Regions from separate parts of the Desulfonatronum thiodismutans genome, predicted to be linked through region 1. Evidence: predicted binding sites of a transcription regulator. Region 1 holds the regulator's gene; each other region holds the start of a gene.

Region 1 (7,510 bases):
GAAAGCAGAACCCCGACGGTTCCGATCATCCAGACCACCGGCCAGGTAATGGGCAACATCAGGACACGCCCGCGGAATTGCTGCAAGAGCACGTCGGTGAGCGGCAAGAGCAAGGCCATGACCACAATGAACGCCGCCAAGTTCACCACGACGGATTGCAACAGGGCCATTTTCGCTGGATTCACCGGGTAGATGGGTACATCCGCGCCTCCTCGCGTGGACTGAAGCATTTGCGTATACACGGCATTTTGCCTGCGACGCTGAAGCAGTTCGAGACGGCTGCCCAAAAGGGCCGTGGGCGCGCAGAGCAGCATGGCCATAAAGATCACCGGAGCCTGGGCGAGGTCGAAGATGTTCACCAGGGCCAAGGATGTCAGTAGGGCAAAGGGGCCGTGGGGAGGGATGTAGGTTCCGATGGGAAACAGGTCCAAGAAAAACAGCTCGAAAAACAGCGCCACGGGCAAGGCCGTCTCCCACTGGCCTGTTACGGCCGCCCAAAGCATGCCGATCACCAGGGGCCGATCCAGAAAACCGAGATTCAGGCCGAATCGGGCCAGGGAAAACAGGGCAAAAAAAAACACGCCAAGCCCGCCCAGGCCAGCGCGTCCATACTCATCCCCACCATGATGTCTTCACCTGCGTCGAATCGTTGGGAACACAGCGGAAATCTAAATGAATGCCCCGTTTGGCAAAGGCCTTTAGGCAGCCGATGTCCTCGCTGCTCAGGGCCACATGCGGACAGAGCTGTTGCTTGCCCGGTGAATAATGCAGATTGCCGATGTTCACCGTGGTCAACGCAAAACCGGCCTGCACCGCCCGTTGCACGTCGCCGCACGTAGCGAACAGCAGCAGCGTGTAGTCCCGCGGATGGATAATCCGACCGTGCTCATCCAGATGCATGGATATCCGATCAACCCCGACAAAGGAGAGCTCCACGCCGCTGGGCACGGCCAAGCGGATGATCTCCTGACGCATATCGTCACCAGCCAGTTCGTCGTTGACCACGAGGATGTTCCTGGCGCCCAGATACGGCACCCAGGCTTCGATGACCTGCCCGTGGACCAGACGATTGTCGATGCGCACCCAGTTCATGACCGCTCCGCCCTACTCCTTGGCCACCTTGCTGCGCAGAAGATCCCCGGCGACGACGATCCCCTGTGATCCGGCCGCCTTCGCCTCCTTGGCCAGTTCGGACAGGGACAGCTTGCGAGAACCGAGCACGCGCAACAGCATGGGCAGGTTCACGCCGGTAATCACTTCCAGTTGGTGCTCGCTTTTGTTCAACAACGACAGACTCAAATTGGTCGGTGTCCCGCCGAACATGTCCGTCAGAATGACCACTCCCGGACCGTGATCCGCGCTTTTGACGCTCTTTCTGATCTCCGCCAGAGATTTCTCCACTTCCTTGGTCACATCCACGCTCACGAAGTAGCAATCCTGTTGTGGGCCGAGAATCAGCTCCGCGGCCTTGAGCAGATAAGCTCCGTACTCCGTATGCGTGACCAACACGACTCCAATCACCGCATTCTCCCGAAAAAACTGAAATCCGGGTTCATCCCAGATTCAGGTGACGATGTTCAATGGTAACGGAAAATCCAGCGGCGGTCAGCGAGGTCAATACGGCTTGGGACACGGCCACCGAACGATGCCTCCCTCCGGTGCATCCCAGGGCCATGGTCAACCGATATCGGCCTTCCACCGCGTACAATGGCAGCAAATACCGTAAAAAATCCTCAAACCGACCGATGAAGTCCTTTCCTGGGTCGTCCCCCAGCACGTAGCGGGCAATGGACTCGTCCAAGCCAGACAGAGGACGCAAATCCGGATCAAAGTAGGGGTTGGGCAAAAACCGCAGATCAAAGACCAAATCCGCTTCCAGGGGAACACCGTACTTGAAGCCGAAGGAAATCAAATGAATGCGCATTCCTTCGCCGATTTCCTGATTCAGAGGCCATTTCTCCTGAAAAACCCTCCGCAGATCGTGGATCGAAAAGTCCGACGTATCCACCACCAAATCGGCGTGCTTGCGCAACCCCTCCAGCATGACCCGCTCCCGGAAAATGGCCTGGTCCAACCCCATGCCCTGGGCTTCCAAGGGATGAGGGCGGCGGGTGGTGGCGTAGCGCCGGATCAGCACTGCGTCCCGAGCTTCCAGAAAGACCAGCTTCGGGCGCATCCCGGCCTGGTCCATCCGCTCCACGAACTGCTCCCATTGCAGGGCGAAGTCAGATTGCCGCACATCCAGCCCCAAGGCCACCCCGGCGTACTGATCCAGCTTCATCTCATCGGACAGAGTCAGCAACTGTCCAGCCAGCCCGGCGGGCAGACCGTCCACGCAATAATACCCCAGATCCTCAAAGACATTCAGGACCGTACTTTTGCCTGCTCCGGATTGTCCGGCGATCATAACCAGACAGAGTTCGCAGGATTTTTGCGTTTGGTACGTGCTCATCGCGGTTTGTCTTTTAGTAGGGGCACGGCGCGCCGTGCCCCTACGGTGTGGACGGTTCAAATACCTTCACGCCGAGCTGAGGGCGTCCCAGAAAAGCTCCTTGTCCTGGGCCGTGAGGAAGGCGTGCCGAAAGGCCTCGTCCTTGAGCAGGCGGGTTATGGACGCTAGGATGCGCAGGTGCATCCCGGCGACCTGTTCCGGGGCCAGGACCATAAAAAAAATATGGCATGGCTTGCGATCCAGGGCGTCAAAATCCACGCCCTCGGCACTGCGCCCGACCACCAATACGATCCGTTCCAGCCCCTCCAGCTTGCCGTGGGGAATGGCCACTCCCTCGCCGATGCCCGTGCTCCCAAGACTTTCCCGGTCCTTGAGCACCCGAAAAGCCGCTTCGGCGTCCAGGCTCGGCTCCTTTTGGGCCAGCACGGCGACCAATTCCGCCAACACTTCCGCCTTGTTCCTGGCTTGCAATTCGGGGAGCAGCAAGTCCTTGCTCAAAAAATCCCTGAGGACCATCGATTAGATTCCCGGGTCGATCAGACCGAAGTCGCCGCTTTTCCGGCGGTAGATAACGTTGACGCGCTCGATGTCCGCATTAAAGAAAACCAGGAACTCGTTACCCAGGGCTTCCAATTGCATGGCCGCTTCGTCCACGGACATGGGTTTGGGCTCGAAATTATCGGTCTCCGTGATGGTCTGGGCTCGCTTGCCGGTCTCATCCTCGGTGAAGGTGATCACGTCCACCCGCGCGGACTGGCCCTTCTGGCCGCGACGATGGTCCTTGTTCTTCTCTTTGGTCTTGCGCACCTGGGCCTCAAGCTTGTCCAGGACCAGATCGATGGTGGAGTACATGTCCTCGCTTTCGGTGGTGGCGGAGAAATGCATGTCCTTACCTGTAAGGATCACCTCGGCCATATGCCGATACTTTTCCACGGAAAGGTTGACGGCCAGTTCACCCTGATCTTCAGGGCGCAGGTAGCGGTTGATCTTATTAAAGCGCTCGCGGGCGTAGCCCTTGAGGTGATTGGACGGCTCGAAATTCTTGAAAGTAAAAGTTATTTCCATGCGACACCTCCAAAGTAAAACGTTCTGGGTTGGTTTGAGGTTATTCGCTCCGTTGGGAGCATGTGGGATGGTTAAAAAATGGCCTTGCGCTTGGAAGACGACTCGATGTTCAACGCCATGCGATACTTGGCCACGGTCCGTCGGGCGATGTTCACGCCCAAGGACTTCTTTAACAGTTGTGAGATCAGTTCGTCGCTGAGCGGACGCTTGGGATCCTCTTCGGAAATCAGTTTCTTGATCTCCGCCTTGACGCTTTCCGATCCGGCTTCCGAGCCGTCGTCCATACCCAAGGCGCTGTTAAAGAAAAATTTCAATTCATATGTTCCGTGGGGGGTGCTCATGTATTTGCTCGTGGTGATCCGGCTGACCGTGGACTCGTGCATGTTGATGTCCAGGGCCACGTCCTTGAGAATCATCGGCTTCAGATGCGTCACCCCATGACGGAAAAAATCGATCTGGAACCGGACGATGCTTTCGGCGACCTTGAGCAGGGTCCGCTGGCGCTGGTACAGGCTTTTCATCAACCAATGGGCTGATCGGACCTTTTCCTGAATGTAGTCCTTGGCCCCCTTGTCGTGAACGGACAGCTCCTTGGCGTAGGCCTCGTTGATCATCAAGCCCGGTATCTCGTCTTCGTTCAGAACCACGATGAAATCGCCGCCGTGCTGGAGAATGTAAACATCCGGACTGGTGAACTGAGGGTCCTCGGAGCCAAAGCTCTTGCCGGGCATGGGATCCAGGCGCTGAATGCAGTCCAGGTAGTGTTTGATTTCCTCCATGGAGAGCTTGAACTTCTTGGCCAACGGCTTGTAGCGCCGTTTTTCCAGCTCTTCCAGATGGTCCTTGACCAGGGAAACCAGAATCGGGTCGTCCAGACCCAGTTCGTCCATCTGGATCAGCAGGCACTCCCTCAGGTTTCTGGCGCAGATCCCCACGGGGTCCAGACGTTGCATGATCCGCAGGATCCGCTCCGCCTCCTCCGTCTCGCAGCCGGCCATGGCGGCGATGTCCTCGATTGATTCGCAAAGATACCCCACGGCATCCAGGTTGCCAAGGATCACCTCGCTGACGGCAAGTTCCCGCGCCGATAGGGCCGAAAGCCGCAACTGCCACGAAAGATGACCGATCAACGTGGACTTGCCGGCCAGCCGGGCCTCGAAACTCATGCCCTCTTCCGGGACTTCCCAGTCCCGACCCTGGATCTGTCGACTGATGCTGGAAAATTCCCCCAGGTAGTCCTGCCACTCCGAATCGTGAAGCTGCCGAGGCTCCTCGACGTTTACGGACTGAAACCGATCCTCGGCGGGGTCCTTCTTCGGAGTCTCCGTAGCCTCGTCTATGCTTTCCGGCACGATCTCCAATACAGGATTTTCCAGCAATTCCTGCTGGATGCTTTCCACCAACTCCAGTCTGGAAAGCTGAAGCAGCTTGATGGCTTGTTGCAGTTGGGGGGTCATCACCAACTGCTGCGTCAACTTCAGTTGCTGGCGCAGTTCAAGAGCCATGTCGCGTTCTCGCCTCCATAATCGGACTGAACGGTTGGAAAGCCATTCCAGGTTGTTGAGCAATCATAAGCAAAAGTCCTCACCGAGATAGACCTTCCGAGCGATGGAGTCAGCCACGATGGCCTCCGGCGACCCTTCAAAAATGGCCCGTCCTTCGAAGACAATGGACGCCCTGTCGCAAATCTTCAGCGTTTCACGGACGTTGTGATCCGAAATCAACACCCCGATCCCCCGCTCCTTGAGGGACATGACAATCTCCTGGATGTCGTCCACGGCCAGGGGGTCGATGCCCGCGAAGGGTTCGTCCAGCAGCATGAATTTCGGATTGCGGATCAGGGCTCGGGCGATTTCCAGGCGGCGGCGCTCCCCGCCGGAAAGAAACATGGCCTTCTGATCGGCCAGCTTGGCGATGCCCAGTTCCTCCAGCAGGGCCTCGGCCTTTCTGCGCTGCATGACCGGGGTGAAGTCCGTGTACTCCAGAATGATCTGCAAATTCTGCATCACGGTCAGCTTTTTGAAGACTGAACTCTCCTGGGGCAGGTAGCTCAGCCCCAACCGGGCCCGCTCATGCAGCGGCCAAGTGGTGATTCGCCTTCCGTCCAGATCCACCACCCCGCTGGTGGGCTTGATCACCCCGACCAGCATGTAGAACGTGGTGGTCTTCCCGGCTCCGTTGGGACCTAAAAGGCCAACGATCTCCCCCTGCTCGACCCGAATGGAAATATCCCGGACCACCTCTTTCTGGCCGAAGCTTTTGCGCAGACTCTTGCCGGAGAGAAGGGCCTTCACCGTGCCCCCTGCTCGCGAGGCAAAAGAAACATTCCTTCCACTCGACGATCTGTGCGTCCCTGCACATCCACCTCTCTTTCTTCAACATTGAGCGTAATCACGTTGCCTTCCAATCGGGTCCCGCCTTCTTCCACCCGGGCGTTGCCCTCCAGGCGCAGGACGCCCTGGTCCACCCAATAGGTGGCCATGTCGCCGTGACCGACACGGTCTTCGTGCTTCAAAAAAACCTGGCCAAAGGCGATCATTTGTTCAATGTCCACTTGAGCTTCCATATCCTGTTCCGGAACCATGCCCTCGGGCCGGGCTTCCCGGGGAAGGGTTCGCAAAAGCACTACCAGCCGTTCCGAGCGGAGCTGAAAATTCGGTCTGTCCACCCGCACGTCCCCGATAAACTCGATCTGATGGTCGCGATGGGAGTAGCGCAACCGCTCGGCCGTGATCCGCGTCGGGATGGCCTCATCTTCCGCGGAAGAACTCCAGCCGGGAAGCAGAAACAGCGTAACCAAGACGACCAGAAACGGAACCCTCAAAAGCCGGGGCAATGAAAACCGAGTTTCCATCTACAAACCGTGTCCGAAACTGTCTTTGGCGATGATCACTTCCACTCCGCCCTCGGCGTTGACCACCCAGGTGTTCAGGTCCACGTCACCCCGCTGCGAGCGGAGTTGCAGCCCCTGGCGATCCAGGAGGATGTCCCCGTGCAAAAATATGGTTTCATCAATTTGGACGAAAACAGCCTCGTCGGAATTGAGATAGGTCGGACCATGTTCCATATGCACTCCGGACCAAAGCCGGATGTCGCTGGTGGCCTGATCCACCTCCCCCAAGGGGGCGCTGACGATCACGGGAATGTCCCGACCATCCAGGCTTTTTACAATATTCGGGGAGTTGAGCAGCACCATCTGCTGGCCTTGGTCGTACGACGCGGACAGAGCCCGCAGGGTCCAAAGGGTTCGCCCCTCCTGGCCCAAGCGCATTTCTACGCCGCTCATGCTCACGTCCGTTTCCGCGTCGCCGACGATGTGACCGACGGTACGCCGCTCCTCGGGTGCACCAGCGGAAAAGAAATACAAACCAAGCACGAACAGGATCAACACCCCGGCGATAACCTTCCGACGCACGCCTCCTCCCCTGTTTTGAATCGATAAAAAATTGAGAGTACAATCTTTGCAAGAGAAAATCGAGTACCGGTTTTCATCCCCGTCCGCCCCAAGCCACATGCGGATAGAAACTCCGGCACGACAACGAACAACGGCTATAGACGGCACTTGTCATGTGGTCAAACCGAAACCCGTCAACGACTTGCAACAAGCATGTCCTGGATGCCCGCGTTCGCGAGCATGACGGGATTTACGAAACGTAGTATTCCAGGCCATTCTCGCAAACCCGTGAGTCCAGCCGGGAATCCAGCCTTGACCCCTCCGCTCACCCGGACCTATGCTCACTGGATGAATGATTCTGAAACGCGGGACTCAGAGGTAAACACCGTGCAGACCGACCAAGCCACCCGGCTGAACAAGGCCCTGGCCCGGGCCGGGCTCTGTTCCCGCCGGGCCGCGGACGACCTGATTCTGAGCGGGGCGGTCATGGTCAACGAAATCGTGGCCGACTCGCCGGGCATCCGCATCAATCCTGCCGTGGATCGAATTCATGTCCACGGACGGGAAGTCCCTCTTGGCCATATCCGGTCCTCCGACCA
Region 2 (7,510 bases), on a different contig from region 1:
TTCCTCGGGGACAAACGTTCAACAACTTCGTTCATTCCTAGCCCGTCCCGAGGAGAGAAGCAAGCAAGCCTGAAGCCGTGCGCGGCTCGCCGGGTGATTACTTGTAGGCGTTTCTGGCGTATCGCATGGTCGTGGTCGGCGTATTCGTCTCCGGAGCAGCGAAGCCGGAGCCAGGGGCGGTCATGGTGGAGGTGGTCGAGGAAAACGTAGCTGGATTCTGGTTTTTGATCTCCTCGAACGCGGATTTGAGTCCGGAAAGAATGGAGATCACTTCGTCGATAAGCTTGGGGTCCAGCTTGAGGTTGGCCATCAGCAACCGCGTGTTGCAGTAGAAATAAAGCTTGTGCAGATTCTCGCCAAGCTCACCGCCTTTCTGGGTGTTCAAGCTGCTGTCCAGTTCTCCGATGATGTCCAAGGCTTTGGATATCAACAGTCCTTTTTGCTCCATATCCCGTTCTTTCATTTTCTGCTTGGCCTGCTGCAAGAAATTGATCGCCCCTCCATAGAGCAACACGACGACGTCTCCGGGGTTGGTCGTGGTGACCTGGGTTTGGAGGTAGGCTTTCGCGGCATTGTACATACTCTTCTCCCAATCTTGAAGGTATCGAACGTGCGACTGAGCACCAAGATGACACTCGGTGCCGCCCGGATTACTTCGTGTCCGAACTCAACTGCCCAAGCTGTGACCTTATGGAGGCGCCGAGCTGGTCGTAATAGCCGAGCAAGGTTTCCAAACGAGCGAACCGAGCGCGTAAGTCCCTCTCCATGCGGGTGATGCGACGCTGTTCGAACTCGATCTTTCTGTCGATTCCTTCTGTGATGTCGTCGTAGTTCTCTTCCAGAATCTTAAGCGGCCCGCTACTGCTGTCCGTCAAAGCCCGGAGAGCGTCAGCAAGTTCAGGGATTTTTCCGTATTTGAGAAAAACCTTGCCGGAGTAGTCGCCATCCACGGACAGGTCGTCCACCTTGATGACCATACCAGCCTCAGGTTTACCGCTCATACCGGTGATTTCTCCGTTGCCGCTGTAGCTGGCCGGATTGCCGTTGATGGTCGCGTTGATGATCGTGCCTCCACTGACCGTATATTTTACGTTGTACTCGCCACCCTTGGTCACTCCGTCGATGCTGGATAAATACCGAAAGTCCTGGGAATCACTGGAGCCGATATAGTCGGCGGCGAAAACACGGGCAAAAGCGTCCGGCCGATTACGCAGCGAGTGCTCCAAAACTTCCTCATCCAGCTTGAGCATGCCGAACGTGGGAGAGCCTTGATCGGCATCCGTAGTGATCCCGATCATGCCCAGGGAGCTGAAGACGTCGTTGTTTACGTCAAAGCCGATAGCCTTTACGGAAGTAATGGATTTCAGACGCGAGTCGATCATCTGGATGGCGTAGTTGCCGGTCAGGATGGACCCGTTGCCGCTCTGGTCCACCTTGGTCAGCTTGGTGATCTGGGCTCGCACCTCGTTGACCTGATCAACGAACTCCCGAACATTATCCAAAACCTTTTCATTGTTCACGGCAATGTTCAGCGTGGTCGTGCCGGCTTGGCGCAGACTTATGGTTACGCCTTCCAGCAAGTCGGATATCGTGTTTGTGGAGCGTTCAACCCAATCATCCTCCCCCGGGGGAAAGCCGTCGATCTTCAGCTTGGAGTTCTGCGCAGCCTGGGTTTCGTTGAAGTTCGTGTCTGCAAAATCAGGAACAGTGGTGGTACCATTGATGGTAATCGTCTTGTTCGCCCCCAGGTCCATGCCTCGAAGCTGCAAGTGGTGGGCGCCATCCGCGCTTTTGATGATACTGGCCCGAACTCCCGGATTTTCCGGGTCCGTATTGATCAGGTTGCGCAACCCCTCAAGGCTGCCACCGGACGGAAGGTTCAACGTCCTGGTTTTGCCGTTGTAGGAATAGCTGAACACCCGTGCCGAGCCGTCGGTGATGTCCTCGGTCGTGCTGGGCTTGGTGGTGGTGCTGGTCAGGATATGATTTTGAGCCAGCTGATGAACCTCAAGCACATGGCTGCCAACTTGGGCCTTGTCCGTGCCCGTGGCCGTGAGCACGTTCTTGTTGACGCTGTCCGCGTCCTTGACCATGAACTTGGCCATGGTGTTGATCTGTTGCAGGTTGGTCCGCAGGGTAAGCATCTTGGAGTTCAGCTCCCGAAACCCCTCCTGTTTCTGCTCCCACTCCTTTTTCCAGAGTTCCAAGCGGGCGGTTTGTCTGCGCTCCAAGTTGATCAACTGCTCAATCATGGTCTTGAAGTCTGTTCCAGACCCCAGACCGGTAAAGTTGATCGATCCTGATATAAGGGCTTCGGTATCCATAGATTCGACCTTGTCGGGAAATAGTTGCCGGTTCGAATTACCTCATGATTTTACAAGCAAAGTTGATGCCACGGTATTATATTGACCGCCATCACCAAAAAAGGCCGGACCCTGGACTGGGCCCGGCCTTGAAGATCAAGCCCTGATTGATGTTTAGCCGCCGATGAGCTGCATGGCCATCCTGGGCAGGGAGTTGGCCTGGGCGAGCATGGCCACTCCAGCCTGGGTCAGAATCTGGCTACGCACGAATGCCGTCATTTCCAAGGCAATGTCCGCGTCCGAAATCCGCGATTCCGCGGCCTGGATGTTTTCAGCCTGAATCTGGAGATTGGTGATGGTGTTCTGCAGCCGGTTTTGCAAGGCGCCGAGGCTGGCTCGAATGTTGTCCTTGGAGAGGATTGCCATTTCAAGAGCATTCAATGCCTGCTGTGCCCCCTGCTGTGTTGAAATCGAGTAGCCGGCATCATTTTCAAGTACTGAGGTTCCAATAGTTCCTGAGCTACGCGTGCCGTCAGATGCGTTTCCAACTCCTAAAGCCGATGCCGTGGCATTACCAATAGCAATGTAATAATAGTCCTCGGCACTGTCGTTCGATGGGCCAAAGTGAACCTTCAAAGGACCTGTTGATTTCAAACCACTACCATCAAATCCATCCCTCCAATTATGAGGGTTGCCTGCGGCATCACTGCCAGATTGTCCGGACAGATTTCCATTCAACAAATAAATGCCATTAAATTTCGTCGCATTGGCGATTCGGGTGATTTCCGAGGCCATGGCCTGATACTCGGAGTCAATAATCAACCTTTGGTCTGAGTTGTAGGTACCGGTGGCCGCCTGGGTGGCCAGTTCCTTCATCCGGATCAGCTTTTCGTCGATAACGGCCAGGGCGCCGTCGGCCGTCTGGATCATGGAGATGGCGTCGTTGGCGTTACGGACGCCCTGGTTCAGCGAGGCGATCTCCGCCCGCATCAACTCACGAATGGCCAATCCCGCAGCGTCGTCGGCACCGCTGTTGATGCGCAGACCGGATGAAAGACGCTGGGTGGACGTGGCCAGAGCGCCATAATTGCCACTCAGGTTGCGGGCCGCGTTCATGGCCATAAGGTTGTTGTTAATACTTAACATAGCACTTCCTCCTTGAATATGTTGGCTTCCTTGCCTGGGCGTCAAACCGTCCATCATGGACATGATCCTCACCCGCCGCGGGTGGGGCCGCCCAGTATTTGACTACTGTATCGACGGATGGAGGAAAAACTTTAGAGTGAAATCAGAATTCACAAGAAATGCTGATTTTTCCTCACCCGTCATGTTGTGATGGCAAGGGGAAAAGCTTTCCGTATCCGGCTGTACGGAAGGCTAGACAGGAAGTGATTTGCAAAAAAGAAGCCGTTTAGAGGGGATGATTTTGAAAACTCACAATTCGGTCAGCCAACGTTCCGCTTCTTCCGATACTTGGACAGCCAGGCGTTGAGCCGTGGCTCCTGGCCTTGGAGTTTAGGTTCGTAGAAGCGGAGGTTGACTTCGGCGGGGAGGTAGTCCTGTTCCACCCAGGCGTCGGGGTAGGCGTGGGGGTATTTGTAGCCGCGACCGTAGCCCCATTCCTTTTGCAAGGCCGAGGAGGCGTTGCGCAGGTGCAGGGGGACGGGCCGGGGGCCGTGGGCGCGGATTTCTTTCTGGGCCGCCAAGTAGGCGGCATAGGTGGCGTTGCTTTTGGGGGCCAGGGAAAGATAGACGGTGGTTTCGGCCAAGGGGATGAAGCCTTCGGGCATGCCCACGAATTCCACGGCCTGCTGGCAGGCCACGGCCAGGCTCAGGGCCTGGGGATCGGCCAAGCCGACGTCTTCGGAGGCCGAAAGGATCAGGCGACGGCAGATGAAGCGGGGGTCTTCGCCGCTTTCCAGGAGGCAGGCCAGGTAGTAGAGGGCCGCGTCAGGGTCGCTGCCGCGAATGGACTTGATCAGCGCGGAGGCCAGCTCGTAGTGGGAGTCGCCCTCCCGGTCCCCGCGCAGAACCACTTCGGGCAAGGCTTGCCGCAGCTTGTCCTCGGCCCATTTTTCCGGCGACAATTCCGCGGTCAGCTCCAGAAGGTTGAACAGGCTCCGCGCGTCGCCATTGGATAAACCGGCAAGAATTTCCAGGCTGGTCTCGGGGATGGCGGCCCCGAGGCTTTGTGCTCCGCGCTTGGCCAGGGTGGTCAATTCCTGGCGGTTCAGCGGCCGCAGGCGCAGGACATGCATGCGCGAAAGCAGTTGCTTGGTCACGCTGAAGGACGGGTTTTCCGTGGTGGTGGCCAGCAGGGTGACTTCTCCGCTTTCCAGGATAGGCAGGAAGAAATCCTGCTGGGCCTTGGAAAACCGATGCAGTTCATCCAGTACCAGGATTTCCATGTTCTCCAGCTTCTTGCGCAGATTGGCCAGCCCCACTTCCGGCGCGCTCAGACGCAAATAGGGCTGGTTGCGGGAAGTGGCCAAAAGCAGGGCCAGGGTGGATTTACCGCAGCCCGGAGGGCCGAAAAGCAGCAGGCTGGGCATGCGCTTGGCCTGAAACAGGGCTTGCAGCCTGATCCGTAAATGATCCTGGCCGACGAAATCTTCCAGTTTGGTCGGGCGAATGGCCGCGGCCAGGGGCTGTTGAAAGCTCATCGCCCCTCCTTGTGATCGCCGGGGGAGGGTGGCTCGGTACCGTCGCCACCATCTGGGCTTGGCGGCGACCCGGAGTCGCGAGAGGCAGGAGGCTGGGCCGCTTCATCCAGTTCCGGAAGGACCACCTCTACTTCGGAAAAATCGTAGGCAATATCCCCGACCACCTCGACGTCATCCTGTTCGCGCTCGTCGCCCGTTCCCACGGGACCGCGCTCCTCGCCAACCGGCTCGGGTAAATAGTCCTGGGGAAGCAGGTCCTGGGGCAATTCGATCTCCCAGACCGGCAGTTCCTCTTCGGTGGTTTTGGCTTCTTCGGAGAAATCGGGTTTTGTGTCGCCGTCTTGGTAAAATGCTGTCGTATCGGCATCATCCACTGACACGACCTCAGCCTGGAAGAGGTCGGCTTCAAGGGGAGTATCGTCCGCCACATCCGGCTCGATCCGTGTGCCTGAGGGTGCGACCTCGAAATTATCCTGGGCCGACGCGGCAACGGAAACAGCGGGGGTATCTTCCGATTGCACGGACTCTTCAGGCGGCGACAAGTCAAAATCCGAGGTTTGTTCGTCAAAAGCGAAGAGTTCGGCGGCCTCAACATCCAGTTCGAAATCCATCGGCTCCGGGACTGTTGAAGTCTCCGGTTCCACCACTGCCTCCGGCGGTTCAGAGGCGGATTCGGGCAGCCACTCATGTCCGGCTGATTGGAGCCAATTCAGGTTCAGGGCAGAGCGAATCGACTGCCAGTCGTAGCCGCACTTGGGACAGGTCGCCAGGTGATCAAAACTGGTGTGCTTGCATTTGGGACAGTACATGGGGCGGACTCGCGGGATGATATGGATTTAACTTGGGACACTCAGGGTTCTGGCAGGCCGCTCTGGGTCCGCCAGTAACATAGCCCGAGGCAGAGCAGAGCGGCGGTTTCCCAGCGCAGGGTGGACCGGCCCAGGGAGCGGGGCAGGTAGCCGTTGTCGATAAAGACTTGTGCCTCACCCTCGGCCAATCCGCCTTCCGGTCCGAAAACCAGGAGCACGGGGCCGGAGTCAGGAAGTTGGCCCGGATCAAACAGATCGCTCGGAGAAACACTTTCCCAGATCAAAAATTTCCCGATCTCCGGACCTGCCTGGGACCAATCCTGGATAGAAGCTTGATGAGCCCAGCTGGAGCACAAGCTGATCACCTCGTCGGGTCCCCCGGCAACGGTGGAGATTGTGGGCAGCCAGGGATTGCCGCATTGCTTGGCCGCATTGATCATGTGATCGACCCAGCTCTCCTTGGGTTGATCCGGAACCTTTCCTTGACTGCGCGAGGCTTGCCAAAAAATCAACCCCGCGGCCCCCAGTTCCACGGCTTTTTCCAATATCCACCCACGACGCGAAGCCTTGTTCCAACCCATGGCCAAATGGATTTCCCGTCGTGGACGCGGAAGCCGTTGCTGAGAGAGAAGGTCCAGGCGGGCTGTTTTCCGGGTCACGGTCCGCACGATGAAATCACCGATCCTCCCATGTCCATCGAAAAGGCGTACGGTGGTTCCCGGACGAGCGCGCAAGACGGTGAGCAGGTGATGGGCTTCCGGTCCTTCTAATTGGAACGGCTCTCGCCATTGTTCCGGGGCCAGGTAGAGAGATTTCACGGCTTGACGCGGAAAGGTCGCCTAAAGCTTTATTCGGGCGGTTCCCTGGGTGTAAAAAGGCAGGGTAGTTCGCCGCGCGGTCAACTCGGCCTTCCCGGTCCGGATCAGGAACTCCGGTTCCTCGGCCAACCGTTCGTTCACGTAGGCCAGGGCCACGGCGTGTCCCAGGGACGGGGCGAAGCTGCCGCTGGTGACCCGGCCGCATACGTCTCCGGACGCACCATAGACCATGTCTCCATGGCGAGCGCTGCGTCGTCCGGGGATGAGCAGCGGAGTCAGGCGCTCCCGAACGTCCAACTGACGCCCTTTGCCCACATAAGAAGCAGGGGAGGTGAGCAGGGCGGCGTACCCGGCCTCGGCCGGAGTGTGGTGCTCGTCCAGGTCCTGGCCGTACAGCGGCAGGCCCAATTCCAGGCGCAGAGTGTCCCGGGCCCCGAGTCCGGCTGGAAGCACCCGGTCGTCTCGCAGGCAGGCTTCCCAGAACGCAAGCGCCGACGATGACGGAAGATAGATTTCATACCCCAGTTCCCCGGTGTACCCGGTACGGCTGACCAGAACTTCCTCGCCCTGAAACAGCAGCTTGCGGAAGGAAAAATACCCTAAATTCCGCCAGTCTCCGGGCACGACGCCTTGCAACACTTCCAGGGAAAGCGGACCTTGCAGGTCGATCTTCGCGGTCTGTCCGGAAACGTCCTCCAAGGCCACCGCGGACGGCAAGAGGCTCTCGAGCCATTCCCGGTCATGGTCGATTCGGGCGGCGTTGACTACGAGCAGAAAACGGGCCTGCTCCAACCGGTAGATGATCAGATCGTCCAGAATTCCTCCGTCCTGGTTCAGGAGAAAACCATACCCGGCCCTGCCTGGACGCAGTTTGTGAAGGTTGTGGGTCACGACGCGTCCCAGAGCTTCCTCCGCGT
Region 3 (7,510 bases), 210 kb from region 1:
GTTTTGGCTCGCGCATCCCGTTCTGACTCTTTAGTTTTTATATTGACGGATCACCGCTTGCGCTTCGGACAATTCCGGCAAATGGCAGCGGGTCTATTTTTCTCAAGGCCTTCGCGGAACTGTTCGTAAGCTTTACCGCGCCAGAGCACGGGGAGCAGTTCGTCGTTGACGTTGCCGAAGGTGACCCGGCTGTATGGCGCGGGTTGACCTTGACGGGCGTATTCGGCTTGGTCCACGGGGACGTTGGCGTAGACGCAGGGGGAGATTTCGCCGTCCGCGGAGACGAACAGAGTTCGCTGGACGTTTTCGGCGCAGACCGGATCGTCCTTGCCCCTGGGGGCGAAACTGGGCGTGTGGATGGTCACGCCCAGGTTCACGGCCGCCTCGCGCAGCCGGGTGAAGCGCTCTTCCAGGGCATGCAGTTCCTGGTCGTCCTTGGGCGCGAGCACTTCCTCGGAGAGTTCAATTCCCGGCTCGAAATCCAGCACGCTGACCACGGCCTGCTCCACCCCGTGGTCGGCCATCAGCCGAAGCAACCCTTCCAAGTCGTCCAGGCCGGAGCGCAGCAGCATGTAGGCGATGTGCACCACGGGCTTGACGGTGCCCCGTTCCTGTTTGATCCGCTGAACCATCTTCATTTTTTCCAGCACCTTGACCAACGGCGCTCCGGCCCGGGCCGGGTCGTTGCGTTCCGGGGTCGTGCCGGTCAGGGAAAAAGCCAGAATGTCCAGGCCCGCGTCCATGACTTGAGCCAGGCGCTGCTCGTTCAAAAGCATGCCGTTGGTGGTCACGCCCACGGTACATCCGGCCTCCTTGGCCAGCCGGACCATGGTTGGAAATTCCGGGTGCAGAAACGGTTCACCCCAGCCTTGGAGATAGGCCAGCTTGGTCTTGCGCAGGGTCGGCAGCAAGCGCCGAAACGTATCCAGGGACATGAAGCGGTCATGCCAATGCTCGCGGTACACGGTTCGCGGGCAGTAGTCGCAGGCCGCGTTGCATTTGGACGTGACCTCGATCTGCATCCAGTCCTTGGGGTTCAGCAACACCTTGTATTCCCACCATTGGCGCAGCTTTTGGGGCAGGGAATCCCGCTCTGTTTCACCCATAACGTCTCCTCCCTCATTCATCCCATTTTTGCCTTTCGGGCCGAAAAAGACTAATTGAATCCCTTTGTTTTTGTCTAACAGGCTCGGCAATCCACCACAACTTCCCCCAAGGAGTCCCACTTGTCACTAAGTTTACGGGAAAAGTACGATATCATCCTCGCCCATGAGCGGCAGTTCGCCTACCGCTTGGCCAAGGACGTGGTCAAAAAGCCCGAGGTTTCGGTCTGGATGATCTTGTTGCCGGTGCTCTTCGTGCACCACATGATGAAAATGACCCAATACAAGACAGGTATCCATACCTTCGCGAGCAATATTCTGGGCACGAAAACAAAGGCTTTGGACAAGGCTCTTCAAGACATCGAAACCGGAGAAATCCAGGACTACAGCGTAGCTGAGTATTTCCCGCAGGTTCCACTGGAGTCCGAAACGGAGCAAGCGTTGGCCGTCAAGCAGATTGCCATCCTGAAGCTCATGGAAAAGCACTATCGAACCCTGCTCGAACAACCGGGAGGCGCTCTGGAGGATTTGGTCCGAGGCGCATACGGGTCTTCCGGCGCGTATCGGTATTACCTGAACAAACTGGCCGAGGCCGAAGACGAGACCAACCGCCACTTGCGAGAGAACTTCCACACCTCGGAAGAATCCGGGGCGGTCATGAGTCGGATCGAGGAAAGGATGGCGGAGATGCGGGAGGAGGAAATGCGGTTTTTCTTCCAGGGCGAGGCGGTTTGAAAGAGGAGAATTCAGGAGTCAGGAGTCAGAATTCAGGAGTCAGGAGGCGGGAAAGGTAACTGCCTAGATGGAACCGCGTTTCCCTTTGGAGCGCGGTTTTATGTTTTTCGAAAGAATACTCTGCTAAAATGCGTCTTCCAGTTCCCGTTTGCGAACGTCCCGGATCGCTTTCTGTTTGCTCTGGATGTACGGGTCCGGCCAGGTCTTCCCCAGGGCATCCACCACGCCTTGGTCAACGGCGTGCTCCACCTGCTCCATGCGGGCCAGGAACTCCTGATATGCTGCGCGGTTCTGGTAAGCCCTGCGGAGCATCAGCAGGTATTCCCGCTCCCTGGTTTGCAGCAGCCCAAGATAGTGGTCCAGGAGCAGGTCCATCATGGCGGACAGGTTTTCATAGACTTCCCGTGACTCCAGCTTCTGCTCGCGCATCCAGAATTCCCGCAGTTCGCCCTTCATCTCCTGCCGGGCACGCTCGGCGTTCCCGGACCGGACGGCTTCCTCCGCCGCTCGCAAGGCCGTTTCCTTGAAGCGCAGATGTTTTTGGCTGAACTGCGTTGTTTCCTTTTTACGACCGAAATATTCGACTAGAAATTTGAAGGGGATGAAGTTGTACCACCACGGCGACTGTGTATCGGCGCGACGGTAATAGACAACCCTGGAGGCAAACTCCCGTTCTTCGGTTAGGATGGCCTTGAGTTGGGCCTTGAGAAGTTTGGATTCGGAATCAGCGGGCACGGATGATGCTCCGTTTGGAGGGGATTGGGAAGGTTGCCTTTATCCACAAGCCACCCTGTATGTAACCGGATTCCAGCCGTTCGGGAAGACTTGAGACCACGCATTCTGGGAACGTGGCCGAAAACGGTTTCAGCGTCAATCGTCCTTGCTGTCGCCTCTGCCCAAGGCACCACGCATGAAACTCATGGCTTCGGAGACTTCTTGGATGGTATCCCAGTACCAAGCTCCGACGTAGATGTCCCGTTCGCGCAACGTCTCCAACGTCTCGCTTTTGCCGGTGAGCCGCTCCAAGTTGTTCAGCGTGGCGATAAAGCCGACAATCAAGGCGACGCCCAGCCCGAGGCGCAGCATGCGGCGCAAAGGGGAAGCCGGGGACGGTTTCCCGTCCCCGGCTTGTTGGTTGTTGGAAGGCAATGGTCCCTGCTCCATGTGGATCAGGCGATTACAGGCCCATGGACATCAGCCGATCGGTGACGTCGCGGAACAAAACCATGAACATGATGTAGGCCACGAAGGCGGTGAGCAGGAGGTTGAAACCCTGGCCGCAAACGTACAGGATCAACGCCTTGCCGCCCTTCAGGGGTTCCTTGAGCTCGCGGTAGCTGATGCTCAGTCCGATGCTCACGAAGGCGATGGCGAAGAACCAGTCACGGAAACCGTTGGCCCAGGCCAGGATGCCGTTGCGGATCATGGCTTGCGCCCAATCCTCGCCCATGCCCGCACCCAAGGCGGAGAAGAGGACCGAAGCACCGATGAAGCCCAGGATGAACTTGGGGAACCGGTACCAGATTTCAGACAGAGCGCCGGCGGCGGTGAACTTCATGGGGGCGGCCCCGGCGGCGCAGGCCCGCTCGGGCTCGACCTTCAAGCACCAGTAAGCGGCAACGCCAAAGGCCATCACGCCGATCATCACGTTCTGGATCATCTTGATGGTCGCGGCCACGTACATGGCTTCCGGTCCGATCAACTCGCCCGCGGCGACCACGGAACCGGTGTTGTCAACAGTGCCGCCGATCCAGGCCCCGGCCCAGACCGGATGCATGCCCACCCAGTTGGCAAAGGTCGGCAGGGCGAAGATCATGACTACCACGAAGATCATGGACATCCCGATGGCCAGGGTCAGTTCTTCCTTCTTGGCCCGGGAGGCGGCGGCGGCGGCGATGGCCGCGGAAACGCCGGAAACGCTCATGTCCGAGGAGACCGTGATGTTCAACTGCTTGGATTCCATCTTGATCACGTTCTGGCCGAACCAGTAGGTTCCGATAAGCACGATGGGCGTGACCACCCAGGTGACAAAGATGCCGGGCAGGCCGACCATGATGATCAGGTTAATCAGGATGCTGGCACCCAGAAGGACGAGGCCTGTCTTGATGAAGTACTCGGTCTGAGCTGCGCTTTTAAGAAATTTCGGCGTACCGACCGTATTGGAGATAAGCATGCCCAGCACGATGCCCCACAAGACGTAGGAAAATCCATAGGCTCTGACGGTCTCCTGGTTGGCAATGACGTAGGAGAGCACGGCCAAGCCAAAGACAATGGGAAAGCCGATGAAGAACTCCTTCAGGTTATGGCCCATGAACTTGCCGCCGATGGAGAAGATCACGGCCATGACCACCATCAACCCCAGCAGGGTGGGAATCCGATTGAAGGGCTGAGTGTTGGCCGCGCCGCGGGCGCTGGAATGACTGCTCCGGGCCGCCCGCCATTCGCCAAGAAGGGCGCGGGCTTCCTGGTTGAGCTGGGTGTTCTGAAAGTTTGCCTCACGGGCCAGGTCTTCTGCCTCCTGGGCGTTGACTCGGGCCGTGTTCAGCCGCTCCGTGGCCTGCTCCAACCGCTGGGCGTTGGCCGCCCGGATCTCCGCTGCGGCTGCTTCACTGCGATACAGAGCATCCAGAGGGTTGGTGGTCCAGCGACCAGGGCGTGCCATAAGGTCATTTATGGTTTTAAGAAATCCGCTGTCGCGAGCCCGGACGGCATTCAACCGAGCTTCGGCCTCGGTGAAAGCGATGGTCCGGAACCCGGCCATTTCCGATTCATTTTCCATGGTCGCCCGGTATTCCGCCATGCTTTCGACATTGGGCCGGGCGGCCATGGCCGCGATCATGGCCAGGATGAGGATGATGCCAGCCAGCCAGATAGCCCACCAGTCCTCGGTGGTGTGCATCTGGGTCAGCATAGGAACTTTGGTTTCGGTAACCACATTGTCCGTTTGGTTTTCCGCCATGTGAAAAACCTCCTTAAATGTTGCAGGTTGATACCATCAACGCGGCCCTCTCACGCCATACCGGCAAGCTCCATGCTAACCGCCTCGACGTAAACCGCGTAACCGTGACGAGTGAATCTTTTCTCAAACTAAAGCAAACTCCGAGCCAAGCGATCAACATTCTCGAAATGCACAAAATAAACTCTATATTTCAAAATATTATGAAAACGATTGATCTTCTTTCTTAAGCGTTTTTTGAAAATCGATTAACGCGACGCAACATCAGTTAGCACAACATTGACAACTAAAGTTTGCAATACTGTTCTGCGTGACATATGATACTCCCCATTGCTAACTCAACTTCTGACTCCTGATCGAGATCCGCCATGCCTATCAAAAGCCCCGTCGGGGAAACCGGCCAGTCAGGCAAAAGCCACCTCTTTCACAAATCCTTGGGATTCCGGTCCAGATTCCTGGTGGCCACGGGCCTGAGTCTGCTCCTGGTCTGCTTCGCCGGGGCCTATCTGATCTATCTGCGCGAGACGGCGCAGATGGAAAAACACGCCTATGAAAAGACCATGATGGTCATGGCCGCGGTGGAGGCCAGCCGCAAGTATGTCCGCGACGAGCTGCGGCCGCGGATGTCCGAGGAATTCGGCGAGGAGTTCTTCATGGTCCAGGCCATGTCCACCTCCTACGTCGGACGGGCCGTGATGGACAACTTCAACCAGGTCATGCCCCACTACGAGTACCGGCGTGTGGCCCGCAACGCCCGCAATCCCAGGTCCGAGGCCAACAGCCTGGAACTCTCCATGCTCAACCTTTTCCAGATCAATCCGGATCTCCAAAACTGGCAGGGAACCCTGAACGTCGGGGACGAAAAGCAGTTCATGCGCTTCAAGCCCGTCTACTTCGAGGAATCCTGCATGAGCTGTCATGGCGATCCGGTTCACGCCCCACGGGACATGCTGGACATGTACGGCACGGAGCGCGGATTCTGGAACCAACCAGGGGACCTGGCCGGAGTGATGGCCGTGGGCATTCCGGTACACAAGGCCCTGGCCGAGATTCGGGATCAGGCGGCCTCGGTTTTTTTCTCCCTGTTTCTAGGTGCAACCCTCTTCTTTCTGCTCATGGCCTTCATTTTCAACCGGGCCGTGGTCAACAACCTGCACGGAGTGCTGAACATTTTCCGGGGCGAGGTGGAGGAGAAAAGTCTTCAGGAATTTTTACCCAAACCCAATCCCATGGACCCTCGGGACGAAATCCAGGAATTGACCGTAGCCGCCGTGAGCATGGCCGAACACCTGAACAGGACCCGCCAGGAACTGAGGGAATACGCTCAGGATCTGGAAGACAAAGTGGCCCGCAGGACCGCTGCCCTGCAACAATCGGAGCAAATGCTCCAGGAAAAGGTCCAGGCCAGAAAGCAGGAATTGCAGACCCTGAACGCCCTGGCGGAACTGACCACGGCGGCGGTCTCGCTGTCCGAAATCCTGCCCCAGGTCCAGCAACGCACGCTCCAGGTCTTCCCGGCCCAGGGCTCCGGTATCTACCTGTATGACAAGGCCCACCATCAACTGACGCTGCAATACCAGGAAAACGCACCCGACCTGCCGTCCGCCATTCCACTGCAACACATCATCCCCACGGTTCTGGAGGCCCGGCCCAATCGGCTGGTGGATGCCATTGCCCAGGCCGCCAACGGGCAGGCCAGTTGTTTCGACCGCCGGGGGGCAGCCGGCAACCTGAACGTTCCCCTGCTTTGCCGAGGCGAAATCCTCGGGGTCCTCTCCTTCATCGGCGTGGACTGCAAGTTCGTCACCCAGGAGCAGATGGAATTGCTGCTGTCCATCGGCCGCCAGATCGGCATTGCCGTGGAAAGCCTGCAAAACATGGAAAAGCTGATTCAGAGTAAGGAGCTGCTCCAATCCGTGTTCGACGGGATCACCGACCAGGTGGTGCTGATGGGCCGGGACTTCGGCATCCGGATGGTCAACAAGGCCTACACCGAGCGCTACAACGTGGATACGGACGAGGTCATCGGTCGGAAGTGCTTCGAAATCCACGGCAGCGGGGAAAGCCCCTGTAAGGAATGCGGCCTGAAAACGGCGATGCGCACCAAGTCAGCGGTGGTCTATGAGAGCAATTGCCCGGCCCAGGGCGACATTTTCCAGGTCCACTGCTACCCGGTCACGGACGAACAGGGGGAAGTGGAGAGCGTCATCCGCTACGTCAAGGAAATCACCGACCAAAAGCATGTAGAGCAGAAAATCCAGCAGACCGAGAAAATGGTGGCCATGGGCCAACTGGCCGCCGGCGTGGCCCACGAGATCAACAACCCCCTGGGGGTGATCCTCTGCTATGTGGAGCTGCTCAAGCGCCAGCTCGCGGACTACCCTCAGGGGCTCAAGGACCTGAGCACCATCGAAAAGCAGACCCTGAACTGCAAACGCATCGTCAGCGATCTACTGCACTTCGCCCGAAGCCCGGAGACCAAGAAGCAATCGGCGTCCTTCAACCAGATCGTGGACGACGTCCTGGCCATGGTCGCTGAGCAGTTCAAGAAGCAAGGCGTCATCGTGGAGCGAAAGCTGGACCCGGACCTGCCTTCGCAAAGTATGGACCTCAATAAAATGAAGCAGGTGGTCCTGAACCTGCTGATGAACGCCCACCAGGCCATCGAAGGCCGAGATGGCCGTATCGCCTTGGAAACCGAATATTTTTCCAACAG
Region 4 (7,510 bases), 200 kb from region 1:
ACAGGAAATCCGTCCCCTGGGCGGCAGCGGGAACAAAAAAGTGGACGTCCGGATCGTGTCCACCACCAATCAGGACCTGGAGCACAAAATCCTGGATAAAAGCTTCCGGGAAGACCTGTTTTACCGCTTGAACGTGGTCAGCGTCCGCACCCCGCCCCTCAGGGAGATCACCGACGACATCCCCCTGCTCGTCCACCACTTCAACCGGCTGTCCGCCCTTGAACTGAACACCGCGCCCAAGGTCGTTTCCTCGGACGTCCTGGAGGTCCTGATGCACCGGGAATGGCCGGGCAATGTCCGGGAATTGAAGAACTTCGTGCGCAGACTGGTCATTTTCTGCCCCGGCGAGGAGCTGAACCTGTCCGTCCTGAAAATGGTCGACGGCCGCCACCCCCCCCGTCCCGCAACGGAAAACGCGGCTGCAAGCGACGAGGTCGAATCCTACGCCGAGGCCAAGGCCAAGGCGGTCAACGCCTTTACCGCGGAGTACGTGGGCGACCTTCTCTCCAAAACAGGAGGCAACGTCTCCCAAGCCGCCAAAATGGCCGACATGAGCCGGGTGGCTCTTCAGAAAATCGTGCGAAAGATGAACATCAATCCGGTGGAGTATCGGGCGGGGTCGTGAGCCGAGAATCGACCACGGCTCTCGGACAGCGATGAAATGAAGCGGCCCTGGAAAACCGATCTCGGTTTTCCAGGGCCGCTTTTTTGTTTATCCGGTGCCTGGCCGGCCGGCGCTGCCGCGTGGGCGGACCTACTGATTACGCAAGGTATTGCGGATATGCATCTGGGCCACGGCGGTGTTCTCGCACTGGGAATACCAGTACGTGCCCGTATCCACGTTGGAGTCCGCGATGGCCTCCATCACCGGGCGGATGTGCGGCAGGGTCTGGCCCCAGGGCAGCACGATAGAGGCCATCACCCAGACCAGGGCCACGCCGGCGGCCAGTCCGATCCAGCCTTTCAGCTTCCCGTGGCCGTGATTGCCGCCCTGATTCTCTTTTGGCGCGTCCATGACCGTCTCCCTATTAGGTTTACGCCCGACGAACGATTAGCCCATCAGGCTTTCGGTGACGTGCGGGAATACCACGAAGTACATCAAATAGGCCACGAGCAGCGTCAAGATCAGGTTCAAGGTCTGCCCGCAGACGTACAGGATGACCGGCTTGCCGCCCTTGAAGTGGTGAGCCATTTCCCGGAAGTTCGAGGACAGGCCGATGCTGGCGAAGGCCAGGATGAAGAACCATTCCCGGATCGGGCGGGAGAAACCGCGCAGCACGCCCTGGTCGATCATCACGTCCCCGGCGCTGCCCATGGTGACCAGCATCCAGGAAAAGATGATCGACGCGGCGATGAAGCCCAGCACGAACTTGGGAAAGCGGTACCAGATTTCCATCTTGCTGACCTGCTGACCAGGCGTACAATCCACCCGTGCGCACCAGTACACGGCCACGCCGAAAGCGATCACGCCGATGAGGATGTTCTGGATCATCTTCACGGTCGCGGCCACGAACATGCCGACCTCGCCCAGGAACGCCCCGGCGGCCACCACCGCGCCGGTGGAGTCGATGGTTCCGCCGATCCAGGCCCCGCCCAAAACCGGATGCATGCCCACGGAAACGATGAACGTAGGCAGAGCGATCATCATGATCGCGGTAAAGAGCATGGACATGCCCACGGCGATGGTCAGCTCCTCCTTCTTGGCCCGGCAGGCCGCGGCCGTGGCGATGGCCGCGGACACGCCGCAGACGGACATGTCCGCGGAGACCGTGATGTTCAGGGTCTTGGATTCCATCTTCAGAACCCGCTGACCGAAAATGTAGGTCAGGATGAGGACCGTGGGGGTGACGACCCAGGCCACAACCACACCAGCCTGACCGATGAGCATGATCTTGCTGAACAGGATTTCCGCGCCTAAAAGTACCAGGCCGGTCTTAATGTAGTACTCGGTTTGCAAGGCCGGTTTCAGAAAGTTCGGCACGCCCACGGTGTTGCTGATCAGCATCCCTCCGAGAATGGCCCAGATCAAGCCGCCGAACCCATATTCTCGCATGGTACTCTGTTGACCGATCATCTCCGCGACAACAGCCAGCAGGAAAACGAACCAAAAGCCCTTCATCAGATTGGCCGAGCCGATGTCCATAAATCGAGCGCCGACACTGAAGAAAACCATGAAAATAATCATGATCCCGATCATGTAGGGGATCTTGTTGTAGGCCTGAACCGAGGCCCTGGTCCGCAGACTGCCCCGCTCCTTCTCCCTGGCCTGACGCCACTCCCGGATGGCCGCCTCGGCCTGCTCGTTAAGGTCTTCGTTACGGAACGCTTCCTCAGCGGCCAGTTCCTGAGCCTGCTTGGCCCGTTCCAGCGCGGCCTTGGTCGCTTCCTGAGCCTCCTTATAGGCCGGTTCGGCCTTCGCCCGCCGCTCCGCGGCAGCGGACTCGCTCAAATAGAAGGACTCCATGGGGCTGCTCGTCCACCGGCCCGGCATCTCCAGCCACTTGGCAATGGTTTTTCCATGGGGCTCGTTGCGCGCCCGCAACCCGGACATGGCATCGTTGGCCCCGTGCCATTCGATGGTGTGAAACGACGCGCGGGCGTCCTCGGCGGCCATGGTCGCCTCGGCCTTGGCCAGTTTCTCATGCATGTCCGCCGGCGGCCTTGGCAGGAAAATGATCAAGCCAATGACCAGGATCGCAAACCCCAGCCAAATCGCCCACCAATCCTCCTTCTTCCACAGTTCGGACCATTCCCATTTACCACGGTCGATGACAATATCGGATTGCTGCTTCGAAGCTTCGGCCATCTCGCTTCCTCCTAAAAAAGGTGTTCGTGAATGATCAAGGCCCTGGACGCGGGAGCCTCAAAACGCGGCTCTCTCCGGACCTGCCCTTTCCGGGACCACCCCGGCCTTCTCACGGAAGCAAAAAGCAAGCCTGACCTTCTTGAAAAAGAAAATAAAACTTTTTCAATGTATTGCGGCGAAAAAAAAGCAAAGGTGCCATCCTGGGTTGATGCTATCCTTGGTTGGCATTGCAAGCCTCGATTTGCATTTCAAAGGCGGAAATTTACAAGGCCTTCAAGGCCGGGTAAAATTCCGCCACAATCCCGTGCAACGAGATTCTCAACAAGGGAATGCATCCTCGCAACCGGCCGAAAAACCTTCACCCCTTACCCAGGCATCACCTCCATATGGCCCAGCAGCATCTTCTGATCATTGACGACGAAGTGGACATGCTCCAAGGATTGAGCCGCGTTCTCTCTTTTGAATTGGACAGCGTCTCCGTGGTCACAGCATCCAGTCCAGCCGAAGCGCTGGAACTGATCGGCACGCGCACCTTTGAGCTGATTCTGCTGGATATCCGGATGCCGGAAATGAACGGAATGGATCTGCTCGCCCGGATTCGTGAGACGGACCCCAACGTCACCGTGATCATGATGACCGCCTACGGCAGCATTGAAACTGCAGTGGAAGCCATTCGGCAGGGGGCCTACGACTTCGTGACCAAACCCTTTGAAATCCTAGATCTGCTGCGGGTGCTGCGCAAAGGCCTGGAACGCGGTCGACTGATCCGCGAAAACCTGAGCCTGCGGGCCAAGGTTTCAGAGCAAAACTCGTTCGCGAACTTCGTCGGCCAGACCGCGCCCATGCGCCGACTCTACGACACCATCCAGGCTTTGGCCCACACCAACTATACCGTGCTCATCCGCGGCCAAAGCGGTACGGGCAAGGAGTTGGTCGCCCGGGCCATCCACGACTTGAGCAAACGCAAATCCCGCCCCTTTCTCGCGGTGAACTGCCCGGCCATCCCGGAGCAACTCCTGGAGAGCGAGTTGTTCGGACACAAGAAAGGGGCGTTTACCGGAGCGGATACGGACTATGTCGGACTTTTCGAGGAAGCTGACGGCTCGACCCTGCTCCTGGATGAAATCGGAGACATTCCCGTCACCCTGCAAACCAAGTTGCTGCGCGTGCTCCAGGAGCAGGAACTGCGGCCTTTGGGCGGGGTCAAGAGCAAGAGGATCAACGTGCGCATCCTGGCCAGTACCAACCAGGATCTGGAAAGGAAGATCAACGAACGGACCTTCAGGGAGGATCTGTTTTACCGGCTGAACGTGGTCACGGTCCGAACGCCGACCTTGCGGGATATCCGTGAGGACATTCCCCTGCTCGTGGACCACTTCAGCAAAAAATTCTGCGCGGAACTGGAAATCCCGGCCAAACGCTTTTCTCCGGCGGCCACGGAAGAATTAATGCGCCGCAACTGGCCGGGCAACATCCGGGAGCTGCAAAACTTCGTCCGCCGGATGCTGATCTTCTGCAAGGATGAAGAAATCGAAACCATGCACATCCATGCCGTGGAGCACCCCGGCGCGAGTCCCGTACAGTCCCTGGTTCTGCAGTACGCGAACATGACCATGGAGCCCTACATCGAGGCCCGCAACCGGATGCTGGAACAGTTCACCCGCTCCTACGTCCAGAACCTCCTCTTCACCACCAACGGCAACATCTCCAAGGCCGCCAAAACGGCCGGCCTGAGCCGGGTGGCCGTCCAGAAGATCATGCGCCGCATGGGGCTCCACTCTCCGGACTTCCGGACCACCGTCCACTCTCCGCAGTAGCCGACGCGTCGGCTCAGGTATCCAGCTGGCACATGTGGCAGATGCCGACGACCTTTTTCAGGTCCACAACAAAGGCGATGCCCGCGCCAGGCTTGTTCAGGCTGCCCTGCACCAGGATGGCGTCAAGGACGGTTTGGGTTTTCTCCTGGGGGACGATGGTCAATACAATGTCCTTTTCCGGCTCAATGGGAATACCCCACAGCTTCTTTTGTTCCCGGATCCCGGTGCCACGTCCGGGTATGATCGTCCCGCCCTCGGCCCCGGCGGACTTGGTGGCCGTGATGATGGTCTCGCTGCCGCCCTTGTTCACGATGGTGACGATCAGGTCAAAGGGAATATTCAGGTCCACGCTCAACTCCTTTTCTTCACGGAAGTGACGATCAATCCAAGGACCATGACCGAAAGAATCGGGGCCATGGCCACCAGGGCAATCAGGCCGAAGCCGTCCAGGACGGGATCGCGGCCTTCCATCGCCGTGGCGATGCCCAGGGCCACGGCAAGCACGAAGGTCACGGTCATGGGACCGGTGGCGACCCCTCCGGCGTCAAAGGCGATGGCGACGAAGGTCGGGTCGCAAAAACGCATCAGCACCAGGGCCAGGAGGTATCCCGGCACGAGAATATAATGGATGGGCACGCCGTAGATGATCTTGGCCATGCCCAAGGCCACGAACAAGGCCACCCCGAGGGACAGGGTCGCGAGAATGGTCTTCTCGCGAATGCTGCCCGCCGAGGCCTTTTCCACCTCGTAACTCAGAATGTGCACCGCAGGTTCGGCGATGGTGGCCACCAAGCCCAGCATAAAACCGATCAGGATCAGCGGCCAGGTCGTGTCCATGGCTCCGAGAATCTCCCCCATGGCCGTGCCCACGGGCATGAACCCCACCTGGACGCCTTGCAGGAATAAAATCAATCCCATGACGCACAGCACCACCCCCTTGATCATGTTCACCACGAACGCCCGGGGCAGCTTGAGGTAGACAAGTTGGAAAAACAGAAAAAAAGCCACCAGCGGAGCCAGGGCCTGCAACACTTCCAGCGAGACGTGGCTGAAATCCAGAAAGGCCAGAATCGTATTCATCCGTAAATCATCCCCAAAATCATCACGCCGATCACCGGCCCGATGGAAGCGAGCCCCACCAACCCGAAACCGTCGGAAAAGGAGGACCGTCCGCCCATGACCGCCACGGCGCCCAACCCCAGAGCCAGGATGAACGGCACGGTCACCGGACCGGTGGTCACGCCTCCGGCGTCAAAGGCAATGGGCACGAAAGAAGCGGGCGCGATGAAGGAAAGAACGATGATCAACAGGTAGCTGACCCCGTACAGCCAGGCGATGGGCACGCGCAGCACGATGCGCAGCATGGCCAGGGCCACGAAGAACGCCACCCCGATGGCCACGGTGATAATCAGCAGGTTGCTGGTGATCATCCCGTCGGAAACAATATCCACCTGATGGGCAAGCACTCTTACATCCGGCTCGGCCACGGTCACGACGAACCCGAGGATAAAGGCGAAAAAAAGCATGAAGATCATCGAGCCATGCTTGGGTAGTTCACTACCCACGGCCTCGCCCATGGGCAATAGTCCAACCTTGACCCCCTGGAGAAACAGCAACAAACCGGCCAGGACCATGGCCGCGCCGATGAGAAACCGCGCGAACACCTCCCAGGGCAGATGAACGAGAAAGACCTGAAGCAGAATGACCACCACGGAGATGGGCAGCACGGCCAGGACGACCTCTTTGAGATTTTCCTTGAAGTCGGACTTCACTGAGGACTCCTACAGGCTGGGGGAACGAAAAAACAATAAATTACAAAATTTTAAGTTTGAAACCGCTACCACGAGGGAAAATGCAAGTCAAATCTGCCGGATGCCGGGTCAGGGTATTTTGTTCTCGAACCACTGGCGCTCTGGATCGGTATCGAAATCGAAATCGCTATCGAAATCGGAAAGTTGTCAAAAATCGATTTCGATCACGATTTCGATTTCGATGATTGCCGACCCACCCTTGGGGGTTCGGTGGCCTCATCATGCAAGGAAAATCTACCCCGACCCGGCCATCAGCAGCCCGATCCGCTTCATCCGCTCCTGGTCGTCCACCGGGAAGTCGTCCATGATCTTGCCCCGGAAGATCACGGCTATCCGGTCGGCCAGGGTCATGGCTTCGCGCAGGTCTCCGGTGACCAGAAGGATTCCGGCGTGGTCCCGGGCCTGAAGCAGTTGTTGCCAGACCTCTTCAGTGGAGGAGATGTCCAGCCCTTGGGTGGGTTGCTCGGCCACGATCAGCCGGGAAGCGCGGAAGAATTCCCGGGCCAGGACCAGCTTTTGAAGATTGCCGCCGGACAGCCGGCCGGCGAGCATGTCCGGGCGGCCCGGCTGGACGTTGAATTCCGCGACCTTCTCAACCACGGTTTTCCGGGCCAGCTTACGGCGTAGCCAGGGGCCCCGGCAGAAGCCCTGGCGGGTGGTCAGCAAAAAATTTTCCGTCAGGGTCATTTCCCGACACACGGCCACTCCCAGGCGATCCTCGGGAATATAGCTCAGGGACTCCTTCCAGGCAGGGTTGGCGAAAAAGGACTTCCAGTCCGCGCCCAGAATCTCCACCCGCCCGGCTCCCGGCGGCCGCAGTCCAGCCACGGTTTCCACCAGTTCCTTCTGGCCGTTGCCGGCCACCCCCACCAGGGCCATGATCTCGCCTTGGCGGACTACCAGGCTGACGTCGTCCAGGCGCGGGCCGGTGAGGTGTTCGACCCGCAGGACGGGTTCTCCGGGCGTGCAGCATGCTTTTTCGATGTCCAGGGACACCGTGCGCCCGATCATCCGATTGGCCAACTCTTCCTTAGACTGGATTTCCTTCGCGTCCCAGTGCCCCACCAGTTCGCCGC

The links. The regulator sigma-54, encoded in region 1, starts transcription at its own class of promoters, with help from an activator protein. The targets are predictions, from matches to a motif close to CTGGCACGGNNNNTGCTT.
Region 2: a site for sigma-54 is predicted at 2,379-2,396, ahead of fliD (flagellar filament capping protein FliD). Genes of this name have one in related genera too.
Region 3: a site for sigma-54 is predicted at 4,929-4,946, ahead of GY33_RS0101115 (YeiH family protein). Genes of this name have one in related genera too.
Region 4: a site for sigma-54 is predicted at 2,922-2,939, ahead of GY33_RS0101145 (YeiH family protein). Genes of this name have one in related genera too.

The regions. Positions count from the first base shown of each region.
Region 1 covers NZ_JPIK01000004.1:325,220-332,729, forward strand. Annotated here, with positions in the region: gene GY33_RS0102100 (PTS sugar transporter subunit IIC) at 1-581, opposite strand, end outside; gene GY33_RS0102105 (PTS sugar transporter subunit IIB) at 613-1,092, opposite strand; gene GY33_RS0102110 (PTS sugar transporter subunit IIA) at 1,105-1,521, opposite strand; gene rapZ (RNase adapter RapZ) at 1,553-2,452, opposite strand; gene GY33_RS0102120 (PTS sugar transporter subunit IIA) at 2,519-2,968, opposite strand; gene hpf (ribosome hibernation-promoting factor, HPF/YfiA family) at 2,972-3,517, opposite strand; gene rpoN (RNA polymerase factor sigma-54) at 3,589-5,022, opposite strand; gene lptB (LPS export ABC transporter ATP-binding protein) at 5,086-5,811, opposite strand; gene GY33_RS0102140 (LptA/OstA family protein) at 5,808-6,371, opposite strand; gene lptC (LPS export ABC transporter periplasmic protein LptC) at 6,372-6,932, opposite strand; gene GY33_RS0102150 (pseudouridine synthase) at 7,299-7,510, shown strand, end outside.
Region 2 covers NZ_JPIK01000011.1:37,640-45,149, forward strand. Annotated here, with positions in the region: gene fliS (flagellar export chaperone FliS) at 98-580, opposite strand; gene fliD (flagellar filament capping protein FliD) at 651-2,324, opposite strand; gene GY33_RS0107930 (flagellin N-terminal helical domain-containing protein) at 2,478-3,449, opposite strand; gene GY33_RS0107935 (replication-associated recombination protein A) at 3,749-4,966, opposite strand; gene GY33_RS0107940 (hypothetical protein) at 4,963-5,775, opposite strand; gene GY33_RS0107945 (16S rRNA (uracil(1498)-N(3))-methyltransferase) at 5,817-6,593, opposite strand; gene gcvT (glycine cleavage system aminomethyltransferase GcvT) at 6,615-7,510, opposite strand, start outside.
Region 3 covers NZ_JPIK01000004.1:116,003-123,512, forward strand. Annotated here, with positions in the region: gene GY33_RS0101095 (radical SAM protein) at 51-1,106, opposite strand; gene GY33_RS0101100 (NF038143 family protein) at 1,227-1,838, shown strand; gene GY33_RS0101105 (NF038143 family protein) at 1,962-2,573, opposite strand; gene GY33_RS0101110 (hypothetical protein) at 2,709-2,987, opposite strand; gene GY33_RS0101115 (YeiH family protein) at 3,016-4,797, opposite strand; gene GY33_RS19495 (c-type heme family protein) at 5,163-7,510, shown strand, end outside.
Region 4 covers NZ_JPIK01000004.1:124,570-132,079, forward strand. Annotated here, with positions in the region: gene GY33_RS0101135 (sigma-54-dependent transcriptional regulator) at 1-625, shown strand, start outside; gene GY33_RS0101140 (hypothetical protein) at 755-1,015, opposite strand; gene GY33_RS0101145 (YeiH family protein) at 1,052-2,806, opposite strand; gene GY33_RS0101155 (sigma-54-dependent transcriptional regulator) at 3,193-4,623, shown strand; gene GY33_RS0101160 (P-II family nitrogen regulator) at 4,637-4,972, opposite strand; gene GY33_RS0101165 (DUF1538 domain-containing protein) at 4,975-5,703, opposite strand; gene GY33_RS0101170 (DUF1538 domain-containing protein) at 5,700-6,395, opposite strand; gene GY33_RS0101175 (ABC transporter ATP-binding protein) at 6,669-7,510, opposite strand, start outside.